DNA from 3 places in the Pseudarthrobacter sp. MDT1-40-2 genome. Region 2 is predicted to be linked to each of the others. Evidence: riboswitches for the same ligand, from Rfam matches in the RefSeq annotation. Region 2 holds a riboswitch; each other region holds the start of a gene.
The links. Region 2 has a riboswitch for thiamine pyrophosphate ahead of thiC (phosphomethylpyrimidine synthase ThiC). Riboswitches for the same ligand answer to the same signal wherever they lie in the genome.
Positions count from the first base shown of each region.

Region 1: another riboswitch for thiamine pyrophosphate. It lies ahead of thiO (glycine oxidase ThiO); the one in region 2 lies ahead of thiC (phosphomethylpyrimidine synthase ThiC).
Region 3: another riboswitch for thiamine pyrophosphate. It lies ahead of AC50X5_RS15925 (ECF transporter S component); the one in region 2 lies ahead of thiC (phosphomethylpyrimidine synthase ThiC).

Region 1 is NZ_JBWZCL010000001.1:624,148-629,997, forward strand. It holds gene AC50X5_RS02875 (DUF3107 domain-containing protein) at 1-63, shown strand, start outside; gene AC50X5_RS02880 (hypothetical protein) at 163-468, shown strand; gene AC50X5_RS02885 (thiazole synthase) at 533-1,372, opposite strand; gene thiS (sulfur carrier protein ThiS) at 1,375-1,611, opposite strand; gene thiO (glycine oxidase ThiO) at 1,608-2,906, opposite strand; TPP riboswitch at 2,902-3,021, opposite strand; gene thiE (thiamine phosphate synthase) at 3,048-3,725, shown strand; gene AC50X5_RS02905 (hypothetical protein) at 3,793-4,605, opposite strand; gene AC50X5_RS02910 (class I SAM-dependent methyltransferase) at 4,739-5,422, shown strand; gene AC50X5_RS02915 (RNB domain-containing ribonuclease) at 5,540-5,850, shown strand, end outside.
Region 2 is NZ_JBWZCL010000001.1:301,665-307,514, forward strand. It holds gene rpsP (30S ribosomal protein S16) at 1-1, opposite strand, end outside; gene AC50X5_RS01435 (hypothetical protein) at 207-653, opposite strand; gene AC50X5_RS01440 (VOC family protein) at 759-1,634, opposite strand; gene AC50X5_RS01445 (amidohydrolase family protein) at 1,699-2,820, opposite strand; TPP riboswitch at 2,884-2,991, shown strand; gene thiC (phosphomethylpyrimidine synthase ThiC) at 2,986-4,788, shown strand; gene AC50X5_RS01455 (alpha/beta fold hydrolase) at 4,794-5,528, opposite strand; gene ffh (signal recognition particle protein) at 5,590-5,850, opposite strand, start outside.
Region 3 is NZ_JBWZCL010000008.1:2,464-8,313, forward strand. It holds gene AC50X5_RS15915 (energy-coupling factor transporter transmembrane component T family protein) at 1-55, opposite strand, end outside; gene AC50X5_RS15920 (ABC transporter ATP-binding protein) at 52-1,593, opposite strand; gene AC50X5_RS15925 (ECF transporter S component) at 1,593-2,243, opposite strand; TPP riboswitch at 2,308-2,443, opposite strand; gene AC50X5_RS15930 (aspartate/glutamate racemase family protein) at 2,518-3,240, opposite strand; gene AC50X5_RS15935 (DHA2 family efflux MFS transporter permease subunit) at 3,526-5,046, shown strand; gene AC50X5_RS15940 (MerR family transcriptional regulator) at 5,251-5,652, shown strand; gene AC50X5_RS15945 (NADPH-dependent F420 reductase) at 5,775-5,850, shown strand, end outside.

The DNA.
Region 1 (5,850 bases), 320 kb from region 2:
GTGCTGGGCTATGTGGAAATTGGTGCCGAAGAGCAGCGCCGCGTGGGCTTCGGCCAGTTCTAGCCTCTGCAGGCTGGTTTCCGTCCCGTAGATGGACCGCTCCGACTAAGCTCCGACTAAGTCGGGGCGGTCCGGTCTCGCAGCATTACCCAAGGAGAATTCATGCTTTCGCTGGTGATTGTGGTCCTGGTCCTGGTGGCCGCCGGCTTCATTGTGTGGGCGAACGACAAGCGCCATACGAAGTACGGGATGGCGCTACCTGCCGGAGTTGCCGTAGCCGTCGGCGCATTGACCTGGATCATCTGCATGGTGGCAGGATTCTCCTACCGGCCCGGCCTGACCTGGCTCCCCTGGGTCATGCCCATGGTGGTGGGCTCCGCTGCAGCGGCAGGCGCAGCAGTCTACCTGGGACGCACCCGCCACGTCCGGGACATCCATCGACTCACCGAGATCCTGCGTCGCCAGTAAGCACTCGCTACAGAACAAAGCCCTCTGCAGTGCAATGCCGGCCACGCCCGGCGGGCAGCCCGACCTACAGGAACTCCGCCCGGCCCTCCATAGCTGAAGACGCCAGTGCGTGCTCCCGGCGTGGAATCCGCCCTGCCACCCTTGCCAGCCTGCCGGCCTGCACTGCGTGCCTGAAGGCTGCGGCCATCAGCACCGGATCCTGAGCCCGGGTTACGGCTGTTGCCAGCAGTACGGCGTCACAGCCCAGCTCCATCGCCAGTGCCGCGTCTGACGCCGTACCGATGCCGGCGTCGAGCACCACCGGTACCGACGCCCGCGAGACGATCAGTTCGATGTTGTGGGGATTCAGGATGCCCAGCCCGGTCCCGATCGGCGAGCCCAGCGGCATCACTGCCACCGCCCCCAGGTTTTCCAGCCGCAGCGCCAGTACAGGATCATCATTGGTGTAGGCGAAGACCTTGAAACCGCGGTTAACCAGCTGTTCCGTGGCCTCTACAAGTTCGACGGCGTCCGGCAGCAAGGTGTGCTCGTCCGCTATCACCTCCAGCTTCACCCAATCGGTCTCCAGGGCTTCCCGGGCCAGTTCCGCGGTAAGGACGGCATCCCTGGCAGTGAAGCAGCCGGCGGTATTGGGCAGGACCCGGATGCCCTGGTCCTCCAGCAGCTGGAACAGGGACCCCGTCTCCGCCGGTGAGTACCTGCGCATGGCAACGGTGGTGAGTCCAGTCCCGGAGGCCACGAGCGCCGCACCCAGCCCATCCAGGCTCGGCGCGCCGCCGGTCCCCATGATCAGCCGGGAGCCAAGTTCGACGCCGTTAATCAGGAGCGGTGCGGCGGCCACCTCAGCGGGGGTGCGTGCCGCCGTCGACAGTTCGGTCGCTGGTCGGGTTATCTGTTCAGACATTCCTAGCCTCCTTGTACTGCTGTAACAATTTCCACGTCGTCGCCGTCCGCGAGCGCCGTTGCTGCCCACTGGCTGCGTGGCACAACGGCTGCGTTGCGGGCTACCGCCACGCCGAGTTTGCGTCCGTCCGTGGCCTGCCCGTTGGCTGCCAGCGGACGGCCCGTCACTTGGGTGACCAGCGCACTGAGTGAGGTACCGGGGTCCAGCGGATGGTTTTCGCCATTGAGGGTGATGTTCATCGGGTTTCCTGTTGTTCGAACGGAAGATCCTGCAGTGGATGGCGGCCTGGTCCTGGCGGCGCCGCGGCTGCTGGGAAGCGGTCCGGAAGGAAGGGCCTCCAGCGCGGATCCGGCTCCCCGTCAGCCAGTTCGCGGCAGATGCGGGCCGCCACCGGGGCGAGCAAAACTCCGTGGCGGAAGAATCCGGTGGCAATCACCAGTCCCTCAACGTGCCCGGCGGCCGATGCCACCCTGCCCAGGAACGGCGCATTGTCGGGGGTGGCAGGCCTGGCGCGGGCAGTGCTTTCCAGCAGTTCGAGCTCGGCGACGGCGGGGACCAGCTGCTGGGCATCGCGGAGCAACTGGTATACGCCCCCTGCCGAAACCGCATTGGAACCGTTGTTGAACGCGTGGCCGGACAACGCGTCTTCGCGCTGGGTGGCCCCGATCACCACCGTCCCGTCGGTGCGCGGCACGATGTATACGGGAACGCCATGCACCAGGCCGCGGATGGTGGCGGTCAGCAGGGGCAGCAGACGCTCAGGAACACGCAGCCGCAGGATGTCCCCATGGACCGGCCGCAGGGGCAAGTGCAGTCCATCGGGGAGGCCGGCCAACTGCCCGGCATGCAGTCCGTTCGCCACGATCGTCTCAGCGGCAAGCACCTCTCCCCCGCCACGCAGGCGCACCCCGGTGACCTTCCCGCCGTCGTACATCAGTTCTTCGGCCGCCGCCTGGATGGCAAAGCCGCCGACGGCGTTTTCGACGCCTGCACTGCCGTCCTGTTTCCCGCCCAGCGCGTCTCGGAGAGCCTTGATCAGCAGCCGCGGATCCACCTGGTGGTCATCGGGGGTATGGAGGGCGCAGGAAATACCGGGGCTCAACAGCGGCTCGCGGTTGCGGGCTTCCCTGATGGTCAAGGGCTCCACGGCGAGTCCGCGCTCCAGCTGGACCCGGCGCAGGTCAAGGAGCGCCGTGCGGTCCGCCGCGCCGGCACCCACCGTGAGGGTCGGCGTCGTCAAATATCCGGTGGCGGTTCCAGAGCTCAAGGCGAGGGCCTCCGCGAAGGACGGCCACATCGCGGAAGATTCCACCATCAGCTCCAGGAGGTCCTCTTCCTGGTAGTGGTATTCGCTGACCGCGGCCAGCATTCCGGCGGCCGCCCAGCTGGCACCGGAGCCCGGAGCATCATCGATCAGGGCCACGGAACGGCCGGTGCGCTGGAACTCCCAGGCCACGGCGTGGCCGATCACTCCTCCGCCGATCACGGCGACGTCGGCACGGAAGCTTTGTGCCGTGGCGGCTGCAGCGTCCATCCTTGGATTCCTTCCCTACGCCGGTACTAGCCGGATCAGGTCAAGCGGTCGGCTCTGATGCCCTCTCAGCCTTGCCGTCTCCATGACGGTCATATTGGCTCCCGCAGTACCTCCCCAGCTTAGAGGAATTAGGCTGGATCCATGACAGCCCGCCCGGACCTCAGCTCTGCCCGCCTTTACCTCTGCACCGATGCCCGCACCGAACGGGGCGATTTCGAAACCTTCGTAAACGCCGCTTTCGCGGGCGGCGTGGACATTATCCAGTTGAGGGACAAGACCATTGAGGCCGCCCAGGAGCTCGAACTCCTTGAGGTGCTCAGGAGGGCTGCCGAACGTCATGAACGGCTGTGGGCGGTAAATGACCGTGCCGACATTGCGCTGCTCTCCGGAACCCCTGTTTTCCATGTCGGCCAAAAAGACCTCCCCACGGCGAAGGTGCGGAGCCTGCTTGGCGCAGCACCCATCGTTGGCCTGTCCTCACATACCCCGGAGCAGGTGGACGCCGCCATCGCCGATGCCCGCGCCGGAAACCTGGACTACTTCTGCGTCGGACCGGTCTGGGCCACCCCCACCAAGCCGGGACGCGCCGCCGTCGGGCTCGATCTGGTGCGGCATGCTGCCGCATCCGCTGGAACGGGCGGCACCGATGTCCCGTGGTTCGCCATTGGCGGCATCGATCACGGCAATGTGCGGGAGGTCGTGGAAGCCGGTGCCAGCCGTATCGTCGTGGTCCGGGCCATTACCCACGCACCGGATCCCGCACAAGCGGCAGCAGACCTCCTGTCAGCGCTTGACGCCGGACGGCGCGTCGTCGCCTGATACCGGACGGCGCGTCAGCGCCTGATACCGGGGTTTTGATGCGGGGTTTTTTGATCCTGCCGGTATATCAGTGTGGCGGGCCCAGTTCAGTGGGATCCATCAGGGCGGTCTCCGGCGTGCAGCCCAGCTCGCCGGGCTCAAGCCGGATGGGCGCAGGCCGCACCCGCGAGACCACACCGTCCACGCGGGCAACGAGAACGCAATCGCCGGGTGCGGCTCCCATGGCAACGCCTATGCTGTCACTGACCACGACCACAGCAGGCGGGGCGAGCTCCTCGTATTCACCCGTGGGTGCTTCCAACAACGCCAGTATCCGTGAGGCGATGTAGTCACCATCGCCATCGGGCACTGCTGCTGGGGTCATTTCGGAAAGCACTCGTACCGCTGCCTCTTCCGCGTTGGCAGCTACTACAAAGCGGATGCTGGTGTCGATTGGCGGAATGACAGGAGCCACATTTGCCGGACATGGTTGTTCGCGGAAGTAATCGTCACCCTCCCAGACCCGCCTGTCGTTTGCGCCATATCGATCGAACTCAACTTCGTAGCAGGCATCAAACGGTTTCGCGGTGGACGTGCCCGGCATCTGGACCCGAAACGTCAGGGCTCCGAACGGATCCTCTACGCGGTCCGCCTCCCGCTCCTCGATGCCCACCAGGCTCAGCGTGGCGGCGGTCTCGGCATCGTTACTCATCAGATCGACGGCGGACCGTGCGAAACCGTTGATGTCGTTATGGCGGTCACCAGCGAAAGACCTCACAAAGTTGCCAAGGAACTCCCGTGCGAAGGTGCTGCGGGAAGTCATGGACGCACCCGAGCATCCGGCCAACGAGACTGCAATCATCAAGACCACGGCGGTTCGGGATACATATCCGGTGAGCATGGTGGTCAGTCTAGGGAGTTCGCTTCTGCGTGCTGGAAGATGTGCCACCCGCCCATAGGTACCACGTGCCTGCGCTGCCCTAGAATTTGAGGCACACGGCCATGATTTTGGTCGTGGGAACTGCTTCTCCAAAGTGGGTGCCGGCAGCGAAGAAGCGGAGTATCTCCGGGAGGTTGTTGTGTTCCAGACCAGCAACGAAGACATCAGGAGAGCGTTCAACAAGAACGCCCGTCACTATGACCGATGGATGTTTTTCTTTGAGCGCCATGTCGCTGCGGGGGCCCGGGCCTGGGCTGTTTCGATGGCCCGCGGAGCGGTAATTGAGATAGGCGTGGGCTCCGGCCTGAACCTGCCGCTGTATGGTCCCGATGTACAGCACGTGACAGGAATTGAACTTTCCGAAGAAATGCTCGCCATCGCCCGCAAGCGCGCGGAAGAAAGCAGGCTCAGTCGCGTCGAGTTGCATCATGGTGATGCGCAGGCCTTGGCCTTGCCGTCAGAGACTGCCGACACCGTCATCTCCACCTTCACGTTCTGCACCATCCCTGATCCGCTTGCCGCCAGCCGTGAGGCATACCGTGTACTCCGCCCGGGCGGGTTGTTCGTCCTGGCTGAACACGGGCGGTCAACGAGTGTTTTGGCACGTGCCGTTATGCGCGCGATCGAACCACTGTGCATCCGCATCAGCGCAGATCACATAACCCGTGATCCTGTGCCGTACCTGCAGAGCGCGGGATTCACCATCACTGAAGTTAGGCGCGGCGGACCAGGCAATGTCGTTTTTCGGATTCTTGCAAGCAAACAACAAACCCCATGACGCCGGACCTTCTCATGCCTTAGGAGCGCACCAAGCGGGCCTGCACCCAAGACGGGAGCTGTTAGCTGGCTGAGCGGCGGCGAGACGCCACGGCAAAACCGGGTTACGCTAAATTTCGTGTCGCATCCTCGCCTGGGACCCAGCGTCCATGACCGGAACAACGCCCTTGCCGAAGCTCTGAGCGTGCTGCGGACCGAGCTGGAGCTGCCGGGACCGTTCCCTGACGATGCGCTCAAGGATGCCCTCGAGTCCGTGGAAAACCACAGGCTTCCGGAGTTCGATCTGACGCACGTTGAATTCATCACGATCGATCCCGCTTCTTCGACGGACCTGGACCAGGCCCTGTACATCGAGCGTGCCGGCCAGGGTTACCGGGTGCTCTACGCCATCGCGGACGTCCCTTCCTTCGTCGCGGCCGGTGGACCGCT
Region 2 (5,850 bases):
CTTTTGTGGTCACTCCTGTTTCAGAAAGGGGGCGAATCCGACGTTCTGCACCCGTGGGGCGGGCCATACTTGGGGATTCAAAGGACAGGATCCGGACACGGAGAGAGGGGCCGCGCAGATCGAGTACCTGTCTATTGTGCCAGATGAGCGGCGCAAATTCGAGCCGGGGGCATGTCCCGGCCTCACAGTCCGTGGTTTAACTTGGTTCAGCTTGACCAGACATAGAGTCCGGTGCGTTCGGATTCCTCCACCAGGGCGGCAAGTTCTGCCACCCGGCGTACATATCCGGCAGCCTGGCCTGCGTCGAACGGCATGTCTTCCTGCGCCGCCCACTTGGCCGCGACGTCCACCAGGACGTCACCAACCCCCTCGGAATCTTCCCGTTCGTAGGTCAGCAGTTCAACCAACGCCCGTACCATCGGCTCCGGCACACCGAGCAGTGAGTCGCTGGCGATGTCCACCATGGACAGCTCCGTATCCGCTCCGGAGGTATGCACGGCAGCACCGGCCAGGGCACCGAGCTGTTCGATTTCGAAGTCGCTGATCCCGGGAATGCGTACGCCTTCGGCTGCCTGCCCGGCGCCGTCGTCGAGTTCCGCCGCCCGCGCCAGGGCACCCTTGTGGGTGGAAACAAAGATCTCGGTAAAGCCCATGGGACGGTCCTCATTTTCGTTACTGTTACCGGCCGGTGGGAGTTGCCAAAGGTGGCCGCGCCGGCGTTCGGAATCAGCCTAACCCACAGTTCCCGGACCTCGCAGTCAGCCGGCGGCGACGCGGATCCGGTTGCGCCACGGGTCCTCGAAGCGCAACTCGGCGCCGGTGTGGTGGGACGTTACTCCGGCGACCTTCAAGCGATCAGCCAGCGCCCCGACGTCGTCAGTTCCCGGCACCTGGATCAGCACTTCGCCGAGGCCCAGCGTGTCGCGCCGCGGCCCGGCTCCCCTGCTGTTCCAGATATTCATGGCCATGTGGTGGTGGTAGCCGCCGGCGGAAACGAACAACGCCTGGCCGTGCCAGCCGGCGGTCTTTTCGAAGCCCAGGATGCCTACATAGAAGTCCTGGGCAGTCTGCACGTCGCCCACCTGCAAGTGGACGTGGCCAACGCCGGCGCCGGTGTCCTGCTGGGATGCGAGGGACTGTTCCGTCAGGTGCGCCTCGAGGAAACGTTGCGGGGGCAACGTCAGGCTGTCCATCACCACGCTCCTGCCCTCCCAGCTCCAGTCCTCGCGCGGACGGTCCCGGTACAGCTCGATGCCGTTGTCTTCCGGATCAGTGAAGTAGAACGCCTCGCTCACCAGGTGGTCGGCGCTGCCAACGTAGAGCGCCGGCTCGAACTGCGCGGCAGTTGCCACGGTGGCCGCCAGGGAGGCCTGGTCTTCAAACAGGAGGGCTGTATGGAAGAGGCCGGCTTCCCCCCGGGACGGCAACTGCAGGCCCAACGCCGGCGCCAGGTGGATTAGCGGACGGCCCAGTCTGCCAAGGTAGACGCCGCCATCCTGCTCTGCCACTACTACCAGGCCGAGGGCACGCTGGTAGTAGTCGGTCATGGCCTTCATGTTTCCCACCTTGAGCATCACGGTGCCCATGGTGAGCCCGGCAGGAAGGAGGTCCTGGCTGGCGGCTTCTGCATTCATTTAACTCTCCCGATCGCATGGCCTTCGGGGTTGGAGGGCCGCTACCCCCAATTTACTTGAAGCTTCAATTTAAATCAAGGGTTTTTGGCCCCCTAGTCCCGCTTCCGGCATGCACCTGCCCGCCCAGCACCACCTGAGCCAGCCGGCTGATGGTTTCCGGTACTGCCCGGGGATCCTCACGGCAGATGACGACGTCCGCCCTCGCACCCTCCGAAAGGCCCTGAGCGCCCAGCCAGTCCCGCGCCGCCCAGCCGGCGGCGTCCAGCGCGGCGGCCATGGGCAGACCGGCACGGTGGAGGGCCAGGATCTCATCCGCGATCCTGCCGTGCCCGATGACACTGCCCGCATCCGTGCCGGCGAAGATCCGGACGCCCGCTTCGAACGCTTCCAGGACGCGTTCGTTGCGCCGTTCCCACAGGGCGAGCATGTGCGCGGCATAGCGGGGGAACTTCGGCCCTGCCTGGGCGGCAATGTCCGGGAACGTGGCGATATTGATCAGGGTGGGCACGATCGGCACGCCCTGCTCAACGAAGCGCGGGAGATGCCTCGGAAGCAGGCCGGTGGCGTGCTCAACACAGTCCATTCCGGCGTCGAGCATGTCATCAAGGCTTTGCTCCCCGAAACAGTGGGCGGTCACCCGCGCGCCTTCATCATGTGCAGCGCGGACCGCGTCCTTGACGACGGCGGCCGGAAACGACGGCGCCAGGTCACCGGCGTCGCGGTCGATCCAGTCCCCCACCAGTTTGATCCACCCGTCACCTGACCGGGCCTGCTTGCGCACAGCCTCAACCAGGCCATCCGGCTCGGTTTCCTGGGCGAAACCACGGAGGTACCTGCGGGTCCTGGCGATGTGGCGTCCTGCCCGGATGATGACCGGCATGTCTGCGCGTCCCTGCAGCCAACGGGTGTCCGCGGGAGACCCGGCATCCCGGATCAGCAGCGTTCCGGCTGCCAGGTCCGTGCGGGCTTGTTCTTCGGCAGCAGCAGCGTCCACCACTCCGCCGGGACCGAGCCCGACGTGGCAGTGGGCATCAACAAACCCGGGAAGGACCCAACCATCGAGGACCAGCTCCGGGACGCCTTCCGGGCGGTTGAACGTCAGCCTGCCGTCAACGGACCAGAGGCCCCGCCGTTCCGTTGCAGGTGCAGTGAGCACAGTTCCGCTGAATTCGATGATGCCGGCCATGCCACCACCCTATGGCCGGATGCAATGTGACAGTGCCCTCCGCAGCAGCTGTGATAGCTTTCCTCTTGACCACACGGGTGCCCTTGCAGGGGCTGAGATCGGGCTGACGCAGCCTGCGACCGTTGAACCTGTCCGGGTAATGCCGGCGAAGGAAGTGAGTATTCATTGAGTACCCCCGTAACACGGCAAAGCCCTGTCCACCATGAAGCTGCCACCCCTGAAACCCAGTCGTTGAAGTCCCATTCGCTGGCATATATCAGTGATGAAACCGCCGGAATCAGAGTCCCCGTCACAGAGATTTTGCTGGAACCCTCACCCAACGGCCGGGCTAATGAGCCGTTCCGGGTGTACCGGACCGCCGGGCCGGGAAGCGATCCAGTGGTGGGCCTGCCGCCCTTCCGCTCGGAATGGATTGAGGGGCGTGGTGACACTGAGCCCTATACCGGCCGGGAACGCAACCTGCTCGACGACGGGCGGTCCGCAGTGCGCCGGGGCGCCGCCTCTGCTGAGTGGAAGGGGGCGCGGCCCGTGCCCCGCCGCGCCGTCGACGGCAAGACAGTGACGCAGATGCACTACGCCCGGCAGGGCGCCATCACCCAGGAAATGCAGTTCGTCGCGCTGAGGGAGAACTGCGATGTAGAGCTGGTGCGCTCAGAGGTGGCAGCCGGCCGGGCGATCATCCCCAACAACATCAACCACCCGGAGTCCGAACCGATGATCATCGGAAAGGCCTTCCTGGTGAAGATCAATGCGAACATCGGCAACTCGGCTGTCACCAGTTCCGTCGCCGAAGAGGTGGACAAGCTGCAGTGGGCCACGCAATGGGGTGCCGACACGGTGATGGACCTCTCCACCGGCGACGATATCCACACCACCCGGGAGTGGCTTATCCGTAATTCGCCGGTTCCGATCGGCACCGTGCCCATCTACCAGGCACTGGAAAAAGTGAACGGCGAGGCCAATGCCCTGACCTGGGAGATTTTCAGGGACACCGTGATCGAGCAGTGCGAGCAGGGCGTGGATTACATGACCATCCACGCCGGCGTCCTGCTGCGCTACGTACCGCTCACGGCCAACCGGGTTACTGGAATCGTGTCCCGGGGCGGTTCCATCATGGCTGGCTGGTGCCTGGCGCACCACCAGGAGAACTTCCTCTACACGCACTTTGACGAGCTGTGCGAAATCTTCGCCCGGTACGACGTCGCCTTTTCGCTGGGCGACGGCCTGCGTCCGGGTTCGACGGCGGACGCCAACGATGCCGCGCAGTTCGCCGAGCTGGATACCTTGGCTGAACTGACGCAGCGCGCCTGGGAGTACGACGTGCAGGTCATGGTGGAGGGGCCGGGCCACGTGCCGTTCCACCTGGTGCGGGAGAACGTGGAACGGCAGCAGGAGCTGTGCAAGGGAGCGCCGTTTTACACGCTTGGTCCGTTGGTGACGGACATTGCGCCGGGCTATGACCACATCACCTCGGCTATTGGCGCCACGGAAATCGCCCGCTACGGCACGGCCATGCTCTGCTACGTCACCCCCAAGGAGCACCTGGGACTGCCCAACAAGGACGATGTCAAGACCGGCGTGATCACCTACAAGATCGCCGCCCACGCGGCCGACCTGGCCAAGGGACACCCGGGTGCCCATGAACGGGATGACGCATTGTCCAAAGCCCGGTTCGAGTTCCGTTGGCGCGACCAGTTCGCACTGTCCCTTGACCCGGTAACGGCCGAGGCCTTCCACGACGAAACATTGCCCGCCGAGCCGGCCAAGACGGCACACTTCTGTTCCATGTGCGGGCCCAAGTTCTGCTCCATGAAGATCAGCCAAGATATCCGGAACGAATACGGTTCAGCAGATTCCCAGGCCGCCATTGCCGGGTTGTACAGCGGAATGAAGGAAAAGAGCGAGGAATTCCTGGCTTCCGGCGCCAAGGTATACCTGCCCGAGCCCAAAGTTCCTGCCGACGGCTAGGTTTCTCAGGACGCCCGGGGCTGCCGGCTCCGGCTCGCCTCAGCAATAAAGGACCGGATATATCGGTCGCCCTCGGGAGAATCGTGGGGCCGGTGCCCGCCTGCTGCAATCCGATGCACGGCACCGGTCTCACGCAGGTAACCGGCGATCTCTTCGTACAACGGTTCCCAACCCCCGGTGAGCACCAGTGTTGGGACGCCGGGAACGATCTGCAGCGGAGCTTCCCAGGGCGGCGCCTGCAGGCGCAGCCGCCGGGCCTGCCGTTGCTCCTCCGGCGTGGCGGATTCCCTTGCATCCGCAGCGAACATCCGGCGCACAAATTCCCGCTGGAAATCATGGTCGCTGAGCTGGTGGCGCACATCAAACAGGGGCTTCATCAACTCGATGTGGGCAGCCGTAGCCGGCAGTTCGGCAGTCAGGGACAGGCAGGCCGGCTCAACCAGGGTCAAGGAGCGGACCAGGTCCGGACGCTCTAGGGCAGCCATGATCGCCGCGATGGCACCCTGGGAATGAGCCACTACATGGCCTCCAGCCACACCCCGGCCGGAGTCCGCCAGGGAACGCAACACAATGGCGGCGTCCTCGGCGAACGAAGATTCCACGGGCTCAGCAATGGGGTCAAAGCCATGGCGCCGCAGGAACAAGGCATCATAATCCAGGGCCATGCCGTGCTGCCGGGGCCAGGCCGCGGAGCCAAAGCTCCCCGCACCGTGGACGAACACTACCCGCTGCTTGAACATGACCTCACCCTATTCGACGCCACTGACATCGCTGGCCACTGGCAACCGGAGGAAGGACCGGCTACTTGCCGCCGAGGAACTTATCAAAGCCCTTGGGAAGGTTCAGCTGCGAGGGGTCGAAGTCTCCGCCCTGCTGGCCGAAGGCGGCACCGGTGGGAAGGGCCTTCGCGGCGCCCGCGCGCCTGGCCTCGGCATCGCGCAGTTCCTGGGCGGCCTTGGCAGGGTTACCGGATCGGGCCTTCTTCTTCGGTGCGTTCTTCGCGTTCTTGCGGGCCCCTCCGCCGCCACCACCCATGCCGGGCATCCCGGGCATTCCCGGCAT
Region 3 (5,850 bases), on a different contig from region 2:
TCAGCAGCGCCTTTTCGGACTGTTCACTGCTTCGGATCGTGAGTTCCTGCCTCATGACAGCTTCAGCTCCGTTCCGCCCAGGACGCTGCTAAATTCGGCGTCATGCGTGACGGACACCACAGCCGTGCCGGCGTCGAGAAGTTCGGACAGCAGGGACGCAAGCTCCGCCCAGGTATTGGCGTCCTGGCCGAACGTGGGTTCATCCAGGATCAGCACCTGCGGATGGGCGGCCAAAACGGTGGCCACGGACAGCCGCCGTTTCTCACCGCCGGAAAGCGTGTAAGGGTTGGCGTCCACCAGATGCGTAAGCCGCAGCCGCTCCAGGAGTTCGTCCACGCGTTCATCGCCATGGCCAAGGTGCCGGGGGCCGAAGGTCAGTTCATCCAGCACCCGGCTGGTGACAAACTGGTGCTCCGGCTCCTGGAAGACAGTGCCGATCCGGGCAATCAGTTCCTTGGCCTTCCAGCGGTAAGGATCGATTCCGGCACCACGGGAAAGCTCGACGGCGGCCGACACAGTCCCGCCGGCCGGTTCCAACAGGCCGCCAAGAGTCAGCGCCACCGTTGATTTTCCCGAGCCGTTGGGGCCGGTGATGGTGAGCGCCTGCCCGGCGCGGACCGTTGCCTGTACCCCTGTCTGGACGGCGGGCGGCGGTACTTTGCGCAGCCCCCGGCGGGTGGCCCTTCCGCGGGACACGGCGAGGTTTTCGGCTGTCAGCAGCATGGCCGCAGCTGCCGGCGCTGTCCGCGGGCGCGTCAACGGAACGTAGCCCGGTACCCAGACCCCCGCCGTCGCGAGCAGTTCGCGCGCCTGCCCCAGGACCTGGTCCGGCGGGCCGTCAAACAGCACCCCGGAGGGACTTCCGCCAGCGGCGGAAGACGCACCGCGGCCAGGCTGCAGCACCACAATCCGGTCCACCACGTCTTTCCAGACGGATACCCGGTGCTCCACCACCACCAGCGTGGCGCCGGTTTTATCCAGGCACCGGGCCACGGCGTCCCGGACTTCCAGCACACCGGCCGGATCAAGGTTGGCGGTGGGTTCATCCAGCAGGATCAGCCCCGGCCGCATGGCCAGGATGCCGGCGAGCGCAAGCCGCTGCTTTTGCCCGCCGGACAATGCCGACGTCGGGTGGTCCAGTTCCAGCCCGCCCCCGGCAGAGCCTGAACCAGAGTTGCGCAGGCCTACGTCCTCCAGGGCTTCGTGGACCCGCCGCCAGATCTCGTCCCGGGGCACCGCAAGGTTCTCCGCGCCGAACGCGACGTCGTCCGCCAGGCGCGAGAGCACTACCTGGGTTTCCGGGTCCTGCTGCATGAGCCCGGCACGGCCGCGCTGCTCCCGGGGCGGGGCGCCGTCGATCAGCAGTGTTCCGGATTCGTCGGCGTCGTCCTCCTCGTCACCGAGCACCCCGGCGAGGGCATGGAGGAGCGTGGACTTACCGGACCCGGACGGGCCCAGCAGCAGCACCCGTTCGCCGGGGCGGACGTCCAGGTCCAGGCCGGCCACGGCCGGCGTGGTCCGTCCGGCGTGCCGCCATCCCCATCCCTGGGCGGTGATGGCGGCAGGGCGGACGCCGTCGTCGGCTGTTGGCATCAGTTGAAGACGGGCTCCGTTGCGGCCCGGCGGGACGCGAAGGAACTCAACACACCGGTTTTGGCCAAGCCGCGCGTGGCTACCCAGGAGAGGGCACCGGCAATAATCGCACCGGAGATGGCGCAGAAGATGATGTAGGCCAGCTTGTCGGCGCCCGGGTAGAGGATGTTCCAGCCCCAGGGCATGAAGGAGTCATTCAAGCCGCAGAAGAGTCCGGCAGCCGCGCCGGCCAGCAGCGCGGCGGTCAGGTTGTATTTCTGGTGCAGGAAGCTGCCTGTGCTCATGCGTCCGTAGACCAGGAACAGGAACACCAGCTCGGCGCCCAGGCCCTGCAGGAGGCCGGAAATCAGCACGGTCACGCCGTACTGCGAGCCCATGATCAGTTCCCCCGTGGCAGCGACGGTTTCACAGAAAATTGCCGCGCCTGGTTTGCGGATGATCAGCATTCCCAGCACCGCCGGAATCATCCAGCCGCCTGCGATCAGGCCGGTCAGCGGCGGGTAGACGGCGTTCATGGGCGCGGACACCACACCGGCGCCCTGGGACCATGCCCAGAAGATCACGCCGCCGGTCACCGCGATCAGCGCAGCCACCACAATGTCCACTACGCGCCAGCTCTTGCCGGTCTTCTTCGTGCTTACAGTTGTCATTTCTTCTTCCTCCTGAGGTACAGGAGGGGAGAGTTTCCGGCGGGCAAAAAGCCCCTTGTCCGGTAACTCTGAGAACTCGACTCCCTTGCGCCGGTACTAACCGGATCAGGTTCGAGGGTCTGCGGCAGCCCGCACTCTCAGCGCCCACCCGACTTCGCATTACTGCGGAGTACGACGGCGGCGCTCCCCTGTCGTGATAAATCCACCCTTATGGGCTGGTTCAGTTTACACCCGGCGTTCCTTGTGAGCGGCGGAGACGAAAGACTTCTCCCGGCTAGCTGAGCGCGAGATCAACTGCGGCCTCCACATGAATCCGCGTCGTGGGGAACACCGGGACAGGGCTGTCCTCCGCCGTCACGAGCAACTCGATTTCAGTGCATCCCAGAATGATTCCTTCTGCCCCAGCGGCGACGAGGCGCTCCATGATCGCGCGGTACTCGGCGCGGGACTCTTCCCTCACAACGCCGCGGACAAGTTCATCGTAAATAATCCGGTGCACAGTCGCTCGGTCGCGCTGCTCCGGAACGATGACGTCGAGGCCATTGGCGTTGAGCCGGTCTCGGTAGAAATTCTGTTCCATGGTGAACATGGTGCCTAGCAGTCCGACGCGGTTCAGACCATGCTGCTTTATCTGGTTGGACGTGGTGTCGACGATGTGCAGCACGGGGATGGCTACCGCTTCTTCGACGGCGTCAACGACGATATGCATTGTGTTCGTACAGAGTACGAGGATGTCAGCGCCTGCCGCTTCCAACGAGGAAGCTTTCATGGCCAGCATATTGCCGGCCTCCTTCCACTCCCCGCCTGACTGGAGCCGCTCCATATCCGCGAAGTCCATGGAGTCCAGGAGAATGCTGGCCGAGTGGACGCCGCCGAGACGACTCCGTACTAGTTCATTCGCCAATCGATAGTACTCAGCGGTGGATTCCCAACTCATACCACCAAGCATTCCTATGGTTCGCATATTCCCTCCCACTTCTACTGAAGGACGCCTCATGAATAGACAGGATCGTGACGCAATGGCGCAGGCGCAGATAATGAACAACTTCGCTAATGATCCTTCTGGGAACTCCTCACATTTGTAAAGCAATGTCCGTCTACGAGCGTCGACCCCTTAAACCAAGAGGTTAGCGCGTAGCCGATTTGACCTTCACACTAGTGTGAAGGTGGAGACTGAATACCGGCAGGCTCTCCGATGGCGCGGTGCTCTGTCCGGGCGGTGATCCTGTGGATTCCGGCCCCGAGCTTATAAATCAAACGAGCACCCAGGAGTCAACAACTTATGAGTAGTGACACGCGCCTCGCCCCTGCAACAGGGCCCCTCGGCACTGTCACCGTTCCCGAAGGAGCGGTCATCGGCCCGATCGCGACCAGCCCGGCGCCGAGGAAGCGATTGTCTCCGGGCGAGGTTCTGACAATCTCCGTCCTGGTCTTCTCGGCGTTCGTGGCGTTCCTGTCCGAGATGGTGGTCGGGGTGGCGCTGCCGCAAATCATGGACGACCTCAACATCACGGCTACGACCGGGCAGTGGCTCACCACCGGCTACGCCCTCACCCTCGCGGTGATCATCCCGACCACCGGTTACATCATGCAGCGGTTCCAGCTGCGGACAATTTTCATTGTCAGCGTCGGATTGTTCACCCTCGGCACCTTCATCGCGGCCGTCGCACCCGGCTTCGCACTGCTGCTCACAGGCCGAGTTGTGCAAGCCCTCGGTACGGCGGTGTTGGTTCCGCTGCTGATGACGACGTCGATCGGTCTCGTTGCACCGTCTCGTCGTGGACAGATGATGGCGTTAGTCACTGCGGTGTCTGCCGTCGCACCCGCCCTCGGTCCGGCCTTCTCCGGCCTCGTGATGTCTCAGCTGACCTGGCGGTGGTTGTTCATCATCATTTTGCCGCTGTCGCTATTAGGCCTCCTCATCGGGGCCATCAAGATGCCAAACCTCACGACGCCGCGACGCATCGGATTCGACGCGCTGTCGCTGGTGCTCTCCGCGATCGGATTCGGCGCGTTGGTGTACGGCCTGGCGAGTGCTGGCGAATCCCGCGGCGGTCACTTCTCTAGTGCTTTCTGGATCGCGATCCCGCTGGGCCTGCTGGGTATCGCAGCATTCGTGTTGCGGCAGCTCCGATTGCAGCGCCGTGACGCGGCCGTTCTGGACATGCGGATCTTCCTGCATGCCGGGTTCGCACGACCCGGCATCGTCTTCCTCTTCCTGGTGATGGGCGCCTTCAGTCTCGCCACCCTGCTCCCTCTCGTCCTGCAGGAATCGCTCGGAGTCGGTTCGTTGGAGACCGGGCTGCTCATGGTGCCCGGCGGCGCGACCATCGGGGTCGTGTCCCTCCTTGTCGGCCGCTACTACGATCGCATCGGAGCTCGCGGGCTTGCGATCCCGGGAGCCATCGTCGTCGTCGCCGGTTGGTGGTTCATGACGACCTTTACCGAGAACACCTCGATGTGGGTGGTCCTTGCCACTTACGTGTTCGTCTGCGCCGGACAAGCATTCGCCTGGGTCGCTCTCTTCACCATGTCGCTGGGATCCCTTCCCAGTGCTCTCGCTCCGCACGGCAGCGCCGCGCTCAACACCATCCAGCAGCTCGGCGGGGCGGCCGGACTGGCAGTACTCATCGCGGTTCTCAGCTCGAACGCCGACGGCACCGACACTACCTCCATCGCAAATGGTGCACGCGCTGCATTCACAGTCGGCGCTGTTCTCGCAGTCGTCGCCCTCGTGACCGCGGCATTCCTTCCGCGACACAAGCGCAAGGCGGACGATGACCCGATGAGCAGCAGCACCTAAACTGCCGGCTATCGGTCGCGGTGCCGAGCGTCACCCGCCGGAATAACCAGTCGTGGGATACCCCGAATTGACCCCAACTGTGGAGCGAACAGAGTAACCCTGCGCAGCCTGTCCGGGCCTCGCCGGATAGCTACCCCCGCGTCAACCCTTCCGCTAGTGTGAAGGTTGGATCAGGCTTCCGTCACAACCCCTAGAGGATGCATCGTGCGTATAGGAGAACTTGAACAGAAATCCGGCGTACCCGCCCGGATGCTGCGGTATTACGAGGAGCAGGGCCTGGTGACGCCACGCCGCCTCGACAACGGTTACCGGGAGTATGACGAATATCTCGTGGACCGGGTTGGCAAAATCCGTGGACTCATCGATGCAGGCATCCCGACCAGGATCATCGGAAACATCCTGCCCTGCCTGAACCAGCCGCAGACAGTCGTCGTCAACGACGCAGACCCGGAACTCCTGGAGATCCTGCTGCGCGAGCGGGAGAGGATGACTCAAAAGATCGACATCCTCTCCCAGAACCGGGAGGCCATCACTCGCTACATCCACGCCCTGGAGGCCGCGTCCGGCACCCCGAGCGGCCTCGTTACCGACCGACACCTGTCGTAGCAGGGCTCCCGATTTGCCTCTCTGTTGACGCCTGCTATCGGGCCGTCTTTCTCCTCAGGATTTGACCTTCACACTAATGGCAAGGTTGAGAATGAAGGGACAAGGATCGCCAGAGGAGAAGCATGAAAATCGGAATCATCGGGGCGGGCTCCATCGGCTCGACCATCGCTCGGCGGCTCAGCCGCCACGGACATGACG